Regions from separate parts of the Streptosporangium sp. NPDC050148 genome, predicted to be linked through region 2. Evidence: riboswitches for the same ligand, from Rfam matches in the RefSeq annotation. Region 2 holds a riboswitch; each other region holds the start of a gene.
The links. Region 2 has a riboswitch for S-adenosylmethionine ahead of ACZ6RT_RS28365 (aminotransferase class V-fold PLP-dependent enzyme). Riboswitches for the same ligand answer to the same signal wherever they lie in the genome.
Positions count from the first base shown of each region.

Region 1 (4,622 bases), on a different contig from region 2:
GTGACCGCTGATGGGGGCCCGTGATGGCGCTGGACGAGACGACCGAGGAACTGGCCCGGCAGGCCGCCCTCGGTGACCACCGCGCGCTCGGCGAGCTGCTGAAGCGCATCGAGCCCGCCGTGCTGCGGCACTGCGGCCGCATCCTCCCCTACCGCCAGGACGCCGAGGAGGCCTGCCAGGACACCCTGCTGGCGGTGGCCCGCAACATCGGCCGCTTCGAGGGTCGCGCCCGGTTCAGCACCTGGCTGCACATCGTGACCGCCAACTGCGCCAGGACCACCTACCGATCGCTGAAGCGCCGCGCCGCCGAGCAGAGCTCGGACGAGCTCCCCCTGCAGAAGCCGGACGTCGCCCGGGTGAGCGTGATCGCCGGATCCCGGCTCGACCTGCTCGACGCGATGGAGGCGCTGGAGGCCGAGAAGCCCGACCTGGCGCAGGCTCTGGTGCTGCGTGACATCTGCCAGCTCGACTACAACGAGGTGGCCGAGCAGCTCGGCATCCCGCTGGGCACCGCCAAGTCGCGGATCCACCAGGCCCGCAAGTACGTCCAGGGGGCCCTGGGCGAGGCCTACGGTCTCTGACCCGTCCTTCTCCGGCCCGCCCTCTCTTCGGCCCGCCCTTCTTCGGCCGTCTCCTTCCGACCGGCTCCTTGCGGGCCGGCCGGTCGCCTCCGGCCGGCTCCTCCTGACCGGCCGGCTCCGGCCCGTCGCCTCCCGCCCCTCAACGAGGGTCGTCCGCGTGGCGTGCGGCTTCTGCGGCCTTGACCGGTGACGGCTGGATTAGGGTGGCCCCGTCCGCGTCACCCGGCCCGGTGCCCGCGTCATCAGGCCGTCGGTGACATGGGGCGATCTCCCCCCTCAGCTCCGGAAGCCGAGGTCGAGGAGAGACCCACATGTCCCGCAGACACGCCGTCACCGCCGGATGCGTCCTGGCGATCACCGCGCTCACCCTGGCCGCCGCTCCGGCGGACGCCGACCCCCGGACGGGCGGGCCCGGGGCGGCCGAGCCGGTCGGGCCCGCCGTACCGATCGCGACGAAGACACCGGGAACGCCTTCCAGGGCCGGGACGCCGGGTGTGACGGTTCCCGGGGGCGCGAGGGCCGCGGCGCCGCCACCGGGCATGCTCGAGGCGCTCCAGCGCGACCTGGGCCTGACCCGGGCCGAGGCCGAGACCCGGCTGCTCAACGAGGCCCGGCTGATCCCGATCGCCGAGCAGATGAGCAGGAGGCTCGGTGACCGCTTCGGCGGCGCCTGGCTGCGGGCCAAGACCGCGCACACCCTGGTGGTGGCCAGCACCAGGGCCACCGACATCCCCCAGATCCTGGCCGCGGGCGCGCAGGCCGAGATCGTTCCCACGTCGCTGACGGAGCTGTCCGCCATCAAGGCGAAGCTCGACGCCACCCTGCCGCCGCAGCCGCTGGTCTCCAGCGTCCGCTACATCGACGTCAAGCGGAACAAGGTGGTCGTGCTGGCCCCGCGGCCGGACCAGACCGAGAACATCATCGAGTCCTCCGGTCTCGACCAGACCGCCGTGATCGTGCTGCCCTCCACCGAGGCGCCGTTGCCGCTGTACGACCTGGTCGGCGGAAACGCCTACTACATCAACACCGTCAACCGCTGCTCGGTCGGCTTCTCCGTCCTCAAGGGGAACCAGCAGGGGTTCGTCACCGCCGGTCACTGCGGCAGGCAGGGCGCGCCCACCCTCGGGTTCAACCGCCAGGCCCAGGGGGTCTTCCAGGGGTCGGTCTTCCCGGGCAGCGACTACGCCTGGGTGGCCACCAACGCTGCCTGGACGGCCGTCGCCGGTGTGGACAACGGTGAGGGCGGCATCGTCCCCGTCGCCGGGGCCCGGGTCGCCATCGAGGGGGCCTCGGTCTGCCGGTCGGGCTCCACCACCGACTGGTACTGCGGCCTCGTCCAGCAGCGCGACGCCAGCGTCACCTACCCCCAGGGCGCCGTCCTGGAGCTGACCCGTACCAGCGTCTGCGCCGAGCCCGGCGACTCGGGCGGCTCGTTCATCGCCATCGACCAGGCCCAGGGCGTCACCTCCGGAGGCTCGGGCGACTGCGCCTCGGGAGGCGTCACCTACTTCCAGCCGATCGCCGAGATCCTCACCGCCTACGGCCTGGCCCTGAGGACCACGGCGGGCAATCCGCCGCCGCCGACCACCGGCACCTGCACCGGCTACCCCACCACCTACACCGGCGCGCTGGCCGCCGGGAGGTCCGTCTACCACCCCAGGAACGTCTACTACCGGGCGGGCATCCCCGGGAACCACTTCGGGTGCCTGGACGGCCCCGCCGGCGCGGACTTCGACCTGTACCTGCAGAAGTGGAGCCGCTCCGCCTGGCGGGTCGTCGCCTCCTCCAGGAGCGCCGGCCCCGACGAGAAGATCACCTACACCGGGACGCCCGGTTTCTACCGCTACCGGGTGGCGAGCGTGGCCGGTTCCGGCGCCTACACCGTGGGGCTCAGGGCGCCGTCCCCGCTCTCGGTCCGCAGCGCGCCCTGACCTGAGCGGCCGTCTTCGGGAAGTCCGGTGTCCGGCCGGGCGTCAAGCCTCCGGCACGGTCCCGGGGGGGGGGGGGGGGGGGGGGGGGGGGGGGGGGGGGGGGGGGGGGGGGGGGGGGGGGGGGGGGGGGGGGGGGGGGGGGGGGGGGGGGGCGTACCCCCCCGCAGCCATCCCCTCCCCCCCCCCCCCCCCCCCCCCCCCCCCCCCCCCCCCCCCCCCCCCCCCCCCCCCCCCCCCCCCAGGGCCGGTGACCACACCCCCCGCCGATGTCCCTGTCCGGCAGGTAACACGCCATGTCTCATACGGTGAGACGGCTTGCCGGGACGGCGGGGTGGCGGGGTAGAGTGCTGGAGACCTGCGCATCAGGTCGACAACTGAATACGTGCTCATCCAGAGGGGTGGAGGGACCGGCCCTGCGAAGCCCCGGCAACCCTCCCGGTTCAAGACTCGTGATCTGACGAGGTCGGCCGGGACAGGTGCCAATTCCGGTCTGTGGCCAGGGTGGTCGCAGACGAAGATGAGGGAAAGGCCTCGCTTCATGGCGCTCGCAACCACTGAGAACATCACCGTCACCTCGCCCGCCCAGCAGGACGCGGACGGAAGCTTCGGCCCCGCCGTGGCCCTGTCCTGTCGCGAGTGCGGTGCCCGCTACGACCTCGGCCCGAGCTTCGCGTGCATCGAATGTTTCGGGCCCCTCGAGATCGCCTACGACTTCGGGCGCGTGACCCGGGAGCAGATCGCCGAGGGGCCGGACAACATCTGGCGCTACCGCTCACTGCTGCCGGTCCCGGCCGACGTGGCCTCCAAGCCCAACATGGCACCCGGCTGGACCAAGCTCGTCAACGCCCGGAACCTGGCTCGCGAGCTCGGTATCCGCTCGCTGCACGTGAAGGACGACTCGGGCAACCCCACGCACTCCTTCAAGGATCGCGTGGTGGCCATCGCCGTGGAGGCGGCCCGCACCTTCGGCTTCCACACCCTGTCCTGCTCCTCCACCGGCAACCTGGCCGGTGCCGTGGCCGCCGCCGCCGCGCGGGCCGGGCTGGACTCCTGCGTGTTCATCCCCTCGAACCTGGAGCAGGCCAAGATCGTCATGGCCTCCGTGTACGGCGGCAGGCTGGTGGGCATCGAGGGCACCTACGACGACGTGAACCGCTTCTGCTCCGAGCTCATCGGCGACGAGCTGGGCGAGAAGTGGGGCTTCGTCAACGTCAACCTGCGGCCGTACTACGCCGAGGGCTCCAAGACGCTGGCCTACGAGATCGCCGAGCAGCTCGGCTGGCGCATCCCCGACCAGATCATCGTCCCGGTGGCCTCGGGCTCCCAGCTCACGAAGATCGACAAGGGGTTCAAGGAGCTGATCCGGCTCGGGCTCGTCGAGGACACCCCGTACAAGATCTTCGCCGCCCAGGCCGAGGGGTGCTCGCCGGTCTCGGCGGCCTACAAGGCCGGTCACGACGTGATCCGCCCGGTCAAGCCGGACACCATCGCCAAGTCGCTGGCGATCGGCAACCCGGCCGACGGCCCCTACGTCCTGGACATCGCCCGCCGTACCGGTGGCGCCGTCGAGGACGTGACCGACGCCGAGATCGTCGACGCGATCCGGCTGCTGGCCAGGACCGAGGGCGTCTTCGCCGAGACCGCCGGTGGCGTCACCGTCGGCGTGCTCCGCAAGCTGGTCGCCTCGGGCACGCTCGACCCCGACGCGGAGACCGTGGTGCTCAACACCGGGGACGGCCTCAAGACCCTGGACGCGGTGGCCTCCGAGGCGCGTCCCACCGCGGTCATCCGGCCCTCCCTTGACGCATTCCGTGCGGCCATCGCCTGAAAACCGTGAAAGGTACCGAACTATGAGCGTTTCTGTGCGGATTCCGACGATTCTCCGGACGTACACCGGTGGTGCCGCCGAGGTGAGCGCGGAGGGTGAGACCCTGCGCGAAGTTCTGCAGAAGCTGGACGCGGACTTCCCGGGGATCGGTGCCCGAATCCTTGATGAAACGGGTAAAATTCGCCGTTTTGTCAATGTCTACGTCGGCGACGAGGACGTCCGCTTCGCCGAGAACCTGGACACGGCCACGCCCTCGGGCGCGCAGATCTCCATCATCCCGGC
Region 1 is NZ_JBVJIA010000017.1:16,774-21,395, forward strand. It holds gene ACZ6RT_RS20195 (RNA polymerase sigma factor) at 24-581, shown strand; gene ACZ6RT_RS20200 (S1 family peptidase) at 893-2,512, shown strand; SAM riboswitch class I at 2,896-3,036, shown strand; gene thrC (threonine synthase) at 3,051-4,340, shown strand; gene ACZ6RT_RS20210 (MoaD/ThiS family protein) at 4,363-4,622, shown strand, end outside.
Region 1: linked by a shared signal. The riboswitch ahead of thrC (threonine synthase) and the one ahead of ACZ6RT_RS28365 (aminotransferase class V-fold PLP-dependent enzyme) in region 2 are both predicted to bind S-adenosylmethionine.

Region 2 (4,622 bases):
GGTCCGCCTCGGGCACGCCGAGCATCTCGGCGATCACGGCGACCGGGAGCGGCTCGGCCACCTCGGCGATCAGGTCCCCGCCACCGCGCTCGACGAAGTCGTCGACCAGCCGTCCGGCCATCCGGGCGACCTTGGGCCGGAGCGCCTCGACCATGCGCGGCGTGAACGCCTTCGACACCAGCCGCCTGAGCCGGGTGTGCACGGGCGGCTCGACGTCGAGCATGCCCGCCCTGATCACCCGCCAGAACGGGTCCTGGAACCCGGGGTCGTCCGGCCTGCCGAACTCGGCGTGGGTGGCCACGTGCAGGTAGGAGCGGCCGAGCCTGCGGTCGCGCAGCAGCGCGTTGACGTCGGCGTGCCGGGCGACGAGCCACTGGCCGGTCGGCTCGAAGAAATCGACCGGCCGCTCCCGTCGCAGTTCGTCGTAGGCGTCGTACGGGTGGGCGACGAATTCCGGATTCCAGGGATCAAAGCGCACGTGAGCATCGTAATCCCCCAGCTGGGAGCCGGGCCGGTCCCCCGATCCCGCCGACCCGGTCTCCCCCGGCCCCGCTCACCCGGCCCCGCTCACCCGGCTCGTCCGGTTCCGCTCACCCGGCTCGTCCGGCCGTGCTCACCCGGGCGGCCGCCCACCGGACGGCCGCCCGCCCGGCTTCACGCGGGACGATCCGTCCCGTCCGGTCGCGCGTCGGTCCCGGTCACGCTCCCGGAGCCGGTCCCCGTCCCGGTTCCGGACTGCGCTCCGGACTGCGCTCCGGCCCCCGCCGCGGACTCCGAGTGTCCCCGCGTCCCGGACACGGCAGGCTCGCCCTCCCCCGAGGAGGCGTCCGGCTCGGCCTGGTAGCGGGAGTGCAGCTCGACCGGCTTCTGTGCCGTCTTGCGGCGCATCCGGATGTTCAGCAGCTCCACCAGCAGCGAGAACGCCATCGCGAAGTAGATGTAGCCCTTGGGGATGTGCTGCTCGAAGCCCTCGGCGATCAGCACGACGCCGATCAGCACCAGGAAGGACAGCGCGAGCATCTTGATGCTCGGGTGCTGGTCCACGAAGCGGCTGATCGGACCGGAGGCGAACAGCATCACCAGGACCGCGACGATGACGGCCGCGATCATGACGCCCAGCTCGTCCACCATGCCGACCGCGGTGATCACCGAGTCGAGCGAGAAGACGATGTCGAGGATCATGATCTGGACGATCACGGAGGCGTAGGAGGAGGCCATCCTGCCCCCGCCGTGGCCGGAGTCGCCCTCCAGGCTGCCGTGCATCTCGTGGACGCTCTTGGCCAGCAGGAACAGGCCGCCGAGTATCAGGATCAGATCCCGCCCGGATATCCCCTGCCCGAACACCTCGAAGAACGGCTCGGTGAGTCTCACCACCCACGCGAGCGCCACCAGCAGGGCGAGGCGGCTGAGCAGGGCGACGAGGAGACCCAGCCTGCGCGCCTTGTCCCGCTGCTCGGGAGGGAGCCTGCTCACCAGGATCGAGATGAAGATGATGTTGTCGATCCCCAGCACGATCTCCAGGGCGACAAGGGTGAAGAACCCTATCCATATCTCCGGGTTGGTCACCCAGTCCATTGCTTCCTCCTTTGGGCCCGCGGGGGAACAGAGCCGGCCGGCGGCCAGAACGGTTCTTCGGCTGACTCCCAGGACGACCGGGAGCCTCCAGGAGTTCCTTGCGAGCCCTTCCGTGTCGAAAGTCACCCCAGGTGCCGACTCGCGGCGCGTGTCCGGACTTGCGAAAGGGCGGCGGCCGTCGGTTATAGTTCCCCCGTAGGTCATGAGTGCCAGTGACAAGCCCCGGCTCGCTGGCCGGCAACCCTCGCGTCCGCGGCGGGGTGCCCCGGGTGAGGACCTGGTCCGGCACGAGGTGTGCCGGGCAAGCGCGGGCTTCGGGTGCCTATGTCTCATGGGTCGAGGTCCGATGACCTCGAAGGAGCACCGGCATGTCCACCCTGACGATCTTCGCCTCCACCACCGCTTCCACCACGGACGCCCCCACGGCCCACGCGAGCGCCACCCCGGCGGCTCCGGCCACCGCGACCGGCGGACGGCCGATCCCCGCCGTGCTCGGCTCGGACCTGGAGGTCCCGGTGAAGGGCGGCAGGCTCGTCCGCTACGCCAACCTCGACTACGCCGCCAGCGCCCCCTGTCTGGAGCCGGTCAGCGCCGCCGTCGCCGCCGCGCTCCCGGCCTACTCCAGCGTCCACCGCGGCGCCGGGTACGCGTCCCAGCTGACCACGGCCCGCTACGAGCAGGCCCGGCACACGGTGCGCGCCTTCGTCGGAGCCCGCCCGCACGACTCGGTGATCTTCACCCGCAACACCACCGACGCGACCAACCTGCTGGCCCGGAGTCTGCCCGAGGGGACCACCGCGGTGGTCTTCGACACCGAGCACCACGCCTCGCTGCTGCCCTGGGACCGCGCGGTGCGGCTGCCGGTGCCGGCGTTCCCCGGCGAGGCCGTCCGCGCCGCCGACGAGGCCCTGTCCTCGATCGAGGGCCCGGCGCTGCTGGTGGTGACCGCCGCCTCCAACGTCACCGGCGAGCTCTGGCCGATCGCCGCGCTGGCCCACATCGCGCACCGCTACGGCGCGCGCATCCTGGTCGACGCCGCGCAGCTCGTCCCGCACCGCCGCCTCAACCTGACCGCGCTCGACCTGGACTACGTGGTCTTCTCCGGTCACAAGCTCTACGCCCCCTTCGGCACGGGCGCGCTGGTCGGCCGCTCCGACTGGCTGGCCGACGCCGAGCCGTACCTGCGGGGCGGTGGCGCGGTGAGGGCCGTCACCGACGACGGGGCCGAGTGGCACGACGACCCCGAGGCCCGGCACGAGGCCGGCACCCCGAACGTGCTGGGCGCCGTCGCCCTGGCCGCGGCCTGCGACGCCCTGTCCGCCACCGGCTGGACCCCGCTGATCCGCGAGGAGGAGCGCCTGCTCACCCGGCTGCGCGCGGGCCTGGCCTCGATCCCCGGCGTGCACGAGCTCTCCCTGTGGGGCCCGGACCACCCGCGCGTCGGCATCGTCTCCTTCGTGGTGGACGGCCTCACCGCCCGCGAGGTCGCCGAGACCCTCTCGGGTGACCACGGCATCGGCGTCCGCGACGGCAAGTTCTGCGCCCACCCCTTCGTCCGCCACCTGCTGGGCGCCAAGGACGGCGGCTGCGACGACGTCACCGCCTCGGCGGTACGCGCCTCCATCGGCATCGGCACGACCCAGGAGCACGTGGACCGGCTGATCGGCGCCCTGCGGGATCTTGCCTCGCGCCCGTGACGTGACAGCATGGACCCATGACCGAACCTCGTGCCGAAGGCGCTCCCCGTGAGCTGAGCGTGGGGATGGGGGCGGGGGCCGCCGCCGTGGGCGGCGCGCACGGCAAGGAACTCGCGACCGAGGACATGATCCTCAACATCGGGCCGCAGCACCCCTCCACGCACGGCGTGCTGCGGTTGCGGCTCACCCTGGACGGGGAGCGGATCGGCTCGGCCGAGCCGATCGTGGGCTACATGCACCGGGGCGCGGAGAAGCTGTTCGAGGTGCGCGACTACCGGCAGATCATCGTGCTGGCCAACCGGCACGACTGGCTGTCGGCGTTCGCCAACGAGCTGGGCGTCGTGCTCGCGGTGGAGCGGATGCTCGGCATGGAGGTGCCGGTCAGGGCGGTCTGGACGCGCACGCTGCTGGCCGAGCTCAACCGGGTGCTCAGCCACCTGATGTTCCTCGGCTCCTACCCGCTGGAGCTCGGCGCGATCACGCCGGTCTTCTACGCGTTCCGGGAGCGCGAGACCCTGCAGGCCGTGATGGAGGAGATCTCCGGCGGGCGCATGCACTACATGTTCAACCGGGTCGGGGGCCTCAAGGAGGAGCTGCCCGAGGGGTGGACGGGCCGGGTCTCGACGGCCGTGGCCGACGTGCGCCGGAGACTGCCCGACATCGAGGACCTGATCGCCGGGAACGAGATCTTCCTCGCCCGTACCCGCGGGGTGGGCGTCCTGGACCGAGAGACGATCATGCAGTACGGCGTGAGCGGCCCGATCGCCCGCGCCTCCGGCGTCGACATGGACCTGCGCAGGGACGAGCCCTACCTCGCCTACGGCGAGCTGCCGGTGAAGGTCGTCACCCGCTCGGCCGGGGACTGCCACGCCCGGTTCGAGGTGCTGCTGGAGCAGGTGAAGGTGTCCCTGGAGCTGGCCGACGCCTGCGTCGAGCGGCTCCGCGACCTGCCCCCGGGGCCGATCAACCAGCGCCTGCCCAAGGTGCTCAAGGTCCCCGAGGGCCACACCTACGCGTGGACGGAGAACCCGCTCGGCGTCAACGGCTACTACCTGGTCTCGCGCGGGGAGAAGACGCCGTGGCGGTTGAAGCTCCGCTCGGCCTCCTTCAACAACGTCCAGGTGCTCCGCGAGCTGCTCCCGGGTCATCTGGTGCCCGACATGGTCGCCATCCTGGGCTCGATGTTCTTCGTCGTCGGCGACATCGACAAGTGAGGGACGGCCCGGAACACATGATCGAACCCGCCCGGGACGGGGAGCGGACGAGCTCCCCCTTGGACACCCCCGGCCCTCCCGCGGACGCCCCGGACTCCCCCGGCACCCACGGCTCCCCCGGCACCCCCGGCTCTCC
Region 2 is NZ_JBVJIA010000029.1:81,965-86,586, reverse strand. It holds gene ACZ6RT_RS28375 (cytochrome P450) at 1-478, opposite strand, end outside; gene ACZ6RT_RS28370 (TerC family protein) at 655-1,575, opposite strand; SAM riboswitch class IV at 1,774-1,889, shown strand; gene ACZ6RT_RS28365 (aminotransferase class V-fold PLP-dependent enzyme) at 1,944-3,272, shown strand; gene ACZ6RT_RS28360 (NADH-quinone oxidoreductase subunit D) at 3,290-4,486, shown strand; gene ACZ6RT_RS28355 (acyltransferase family protein) at 4,504-4,622, shown strand, end outside.

Region 3 (4,622 bases), on a different contig from region 2:
ACATGCCCACAGGGTACGCCGCCCGTCGGCGATCCAAAGTTATGAATGCATATATTTTGCTTTCATAGTACTTTTCTCTCATGACCCCCATGCGAGACACCCTGTCCCCCCTGCGGGACGCCCGCTTCCGGCTGCTGTGGGCCGGGCAGAGCCTGTCGGCCGTCGGCGACTCGATCACCGCCGTGGCGCTCGCGCTGGCGATCGTCACCACGACCGGTTCGGCCACCGACCTGGGCCTCGTGCTGGCCGCCCAGTCGATCGCCACGGTGACGCTCATGCTGCCCGGCGGGGTCTGGGCCGACCGGCTGCCGCGCCGCCGCGTGATGGTGGCCGCGGACCTGGTCCGCGGTCTCGCCCACGCGGCCATGGGCGTCGAGCTGGTCACCGGCACGGTCGACATCGCCCACCTGGCGATCCTGGCCGCCCTCTCCGGCGCGGGGTCCGCCTTCTTCCTGCCCGCCACGACCGGCCTGGTGCCCGCCACCGTGGCCCCGGAGCACCTCTCCCGGGCCAACGCGCTCATGGCGATCGCCCAGCGGGGATCCATCCTGCTCGGCCCGGGGATCGCCACCGCCCTGGCGCTGACCGTCGGCGCCGGCTGGGCACTGCTCCTGGACGCGCTGACGTTCGCGGCCAGCGCGGTCCTGCTGGGCCGCCTCCGGCTCGCGCCGATCCCGCCCACGCCGCACGAGCCGTTCCTGCGGCAGCTCGCCGAGGGCTGGACGCAGATGCGACGGCACCGGTGGTACTGGACCAACCTGGTCGGCCACTCCATGTGGAACCTGAGCCGCTGCGTCCTGATCACCATCGGGCCGGTGCTCGCCGTCACCACCCTGGGCGGCGAGCTCGCCTGGGGCACGATCGTGCAGGGCGGCACGATCGGCGCCCTGGCAGGGGCGCTGCTGGCCCTGCGGGTGAGGCCGAAGCGGCCCCTGGTCGTCGCCAACCTGGTGCTGGCGCTCGGCGCGCTGCCGCTCGTCCTGCTCGCCGCGGGGATGTCCGCGCCGATGGTCGCGGTGGCCTACGGGCTGATGACCGGTGGTCTGGCGCTGATGGCCCCGATGTGGGAGACCCTGGTGCAGGAGCACATCCCGGCCGAGGCGATCTCCCGGGTGTCGGCGTACGACTGGCTGCTCTCCCTCGGGCTGATGCCCCTCGGCATGGCCCTGGCCGGGCCGCTGGCCACCGCCGTGGGGACCGCCCCCACCCTGTACGGGGCGGCGGCGCTGCTGGCGGCCTCCTGCCTGGGCGTGCTGCTCCTGCCCGACATCCGCAGGCTCGGCCACCGGAGCACGGACGCCGTTCCCGAGGCCGTGCCGAGTCACCCCGCGACGTAGCCGTGCCGCACGGGACCGGGCGGGACCCGCACGGAGAACGGGCGGGACCGCTCCCGCGACCGTGGCGGGCGAGACCGGGGCCGCGGGGCGTGCCGTGCGGGATCAGGTGGGGTGCCGTCCCCACACCGGCGTCGTCGCGAGGATCCTGGAGTACCTCGTCTCGGTCCTGGGCGCCGGTCTCCTGCGCGGTGCCCTGGCCCACGGGTCCGCGCCGGAGGCCGTGACCGCCGTCCTGTCCGGCGACCACGCGGGCCGTCCGGTGTCGACGAGGACCGTGGAGGTCACGGCCCCGGGGGCGGTGGGGCTCTGTGCCCGCCAGCGTCCCTCGTACCGGTCGATCACCAGGTCGGCGCCGAGGAAGACGACCACCCCGGCCTCGGCGAGGGCGCGGAGTTCCTCCAGGTACGACGCGGGCGAGCCACCGGCGACATGGTCGGAGAACTCCCGGAACCAGGGGTCGGAGACGCCGGCCTCGGCGAGGACGGCGCGGACGGAGAGCAGGGCGAGGACCATGGCGTGGTCGGCGCTGTGCGCCGGGTCGGAGCGCCGTTCCAGGTCGGCGGCGAGGTAGCCGCGCATCCACCTGCGCACCCCCGCCCGGTCGCCGAACCGGATGCCGTGCAGCGGCCGGTCGAGGCGGTCGAGGTCGAGCCGGTCGGGGTGCCGGGGGACGGCGGCGCGGACGAGCCTGCGCATCGCGGGGCTGTTCCACTCCTCGGCCGCGAAGGCCTCCTCGAACTCCTCCCAGGTCGACCGCGTCCGCTCCGGGTGGGCGGTGATGAGCTCGTGGTAGTACGCGAAGGCGAGTTCCTTGGCCACCAGGGGCCACAGGTCGCGGCGGAGGTTCCACGGCCCCGTGCCCAGCGTGCCGCGGGTGACGAAGCGCGGCACCGGCGGCTCGGCGCCGCCGAAGGGGTGGGCGAACCCGCGGTGGTGCGGCACGCCGCGCGAGGACCCCACGTGCAGCAGGGGCTCGCCTTCGCCGGGCAGGTAGACCAGCTCCCCGTCGTACCCGCGGGCGCACCGGCCGCCCCTGCCCGAGGTGAGCGGCACCAGCAGGCCGGCCAGGGCCGGCCCCATCCCCTTGACGATCACCGGCTCCCCGGCCGGGACGCCGTCCGGGTCGAGGGCGAGGGGTTCGGGATGGTCGGGTTCCGGTGTGGCGCTCTGCGACATGTGGCACTCCCGTACACGTCTCGGCGGCCCGGCGGGGGCCGCGTCCGCGGCACGCCGACCGTGCCGCCGGGTTCTCCCCGGAGGCGCCCCTCGCGACGGAAGGGGCGCCGGTCAGCCGGCCGGGGTCTCACATCGACGCGTTTAACCTATTTAAAAGGTAGGAAATGCATGGATCATTGTCAAGCCCTACTGTCGAAGGATGTCCTACGAGATCGTGAACGTGGTCTACCGCAAGTACGACGGATCGCTGCACTGGCACCACCGCGGCCTGCTGCTCGGCGAGGACGAGCACGGGGTCTGGACGGGCTGCGTGGCCGGCTCCAGCGGCCACAAGGGGGACGGCCCCGCCGTCGCCTGGCCGCAGCCCTTCGTGATGCTCTTCCCCCGCGACGCCTGGTGGACGGCCGCCTTCAACGCCGCCCCGAACAAGCACGAGATCTACTGCGACATCTCCACGGTGCCCGAGTGGCGCGACGGCGAGGTCACCATGATCGACCTCGACCTCGACGTGATCCGGACCCGCCGTGACGTGCTCAGGGGCCGCACCAGGCGGATCTTCCTGGACGACGAGGACGAGTTCGAGGAGCACCGGATCCGGTACGCGTACCCGCCCGACGTGGTGCAGAACGCCCGTGACTCGGCCGCCTGGCTGATGAAGGCCGTCACCGCAGGAACCCCTCCCTTCGGTGCCGCCCCGCACTGGCTCTCCCTGGTCACCTGAGCCCGCCGGAGCCGTACGACCCGGCAGGGCCGGCACGACCCGCCGGGGCCCGTACGACCCAGGGCCCGTGCGACCTGGTGGAACACCCGCACGACCGCGCGGGCCCGTCCACGGCAGGGCTCCGTCCACGGCGCGGGCCCGTCTACAGCGGCGGGAACGCCGGGGCGCGGCGCTCGACGAAGCTGGCCACGCCCTCCACGAAGTCCGGGCGGGTGAAGGACTCGGCCATCAGGCGGACGGCCGCCGACTCCGAGGACTCCAGGCTCTGCTGCCAGTCGCCCCAGACCTGCCGCTTGATCACCGCCATCGAGGCCGGTGAGCTGTGGGTCGCCAGCTCCCGGGCGTAGGCCATGGTCTCCTCCATCAGGCGCTCCCCGGGCACCGACCGGACGGCCAGCCCCAGCTCGCGGGCCTCGGCCCCGGTGAAGGTACGGCCCGACAGCAGCAGGTCCATGGCCGCGGCCTGGCCGGCCAGGCGCGGCAGGATCCACGACAGGCCGTACTCGGCGACCAGTCCGCGGCGGGCGAACGCGGTGGTCCACTTGGCCTCGTCCGCGGTGAAGACCAGGTCGCAGACCAGGGCGTGGACCATGCCGAGCCCGGCGCAGGCACCGTTGACGGCGGCGATGACCGGCTTGCGGATCGTGGTCGGGAAGGTGGTGGGACGCCGGTCGGGCTCCCCGGAGTAGGAGCCGTCCTGGATGGCGGTGAGCGTCCGGAAGTCCGCGCCCGCGCAGAACCCCCGTCCCGCCCCGGTGACGACGATCACCCGGACCTCGGGGTCCTTCTCGGCGTCGGCCAGCTGGTCGAAGTAGCGCCTGCCCATCTCGTCGGTCCAGGCGTTCAGCCGGTCCGGCCGGTTGAACGTCAGGGTGAGCACGCCCCCCTCGACCGACGACAGCACCAGGTCGAGCATTCCGCCTCCCTCCGGGGAGCCCTCGGGGCACCCGCGTCAGAACCTCCGTCCCGAGGTTACAGAATATCGTTCTACACCTTTTCCCGCCCCGGCGTCAGCAGGGGCGGGGGCTCCGGAGGGAGGACGGGCCGGTGATCAGCTTCCCGGTCCGCGGGGGCGGCCGAGACCGCGCTCCAGGGAGTCGGGGTGGTGGACGAAGTTCGGCGTCAGCCGCCTGTCCTCGTAGTAGCGGTGGAACACCGGCGTGGCCGAGGCCGACATCGGCGGAACGATCCAGCTCCAGTCGGCCGGGCAGACCCTCCCGGCCTTCTCCTCGCGCTCCAGGTGCATCAGGAAGTGCCGGGACTCGGTGTGGTGGTCGGTCATCGTCACCCCGGCCCGCTCGAAGGAGTGCAGCACCGCCGCGTTCAGCTCCACCATGGCGTAGTCCCGCCACAGCGAGCGGTCGGTGCCGGTGTTCAGGCCCAGGCGC
Region 3 is NZ_JBVJIA010000013.1:27,727-32,348, forward strand. It holds gene ACZ6RT_RS16590 (MarR family winged helix-turn-helix transcriptional regulator) at 1-4, opposite strand, end outside; gene ACZ6RT_RS16595 (MFS transporter) at 81-1,337, shown strand; gene ACZ6RT_RS16600 (hypothetical protein) at 1,440-2,513, opposite strand; SAM riboswitch class IV at 2,549-2,660, opposite strand; gene ACZ6RT_RS16605 (DUF402 domain-containing protein) at 2,713-3,234, shown strand; gene ACZ6RT_RS16610 (enoyl-CoA hydratase) at 3,377-4,150, opposite strand; gene ACZ6RT_RS16615 (nitric oxide synthase oxygenase) at 4,286-4,622, opposite strand, start outside.
Region 3: linked by a shared signal. The riboswitch ahead of ACZ6RT_RS16600 (hypothetical protein) and the one ahead of ACZ6RT_RS28365 (aminotransferase class V-fold PLP-dependent enzyme) in region 2 are both predicted to bind S-adenosylmethionine.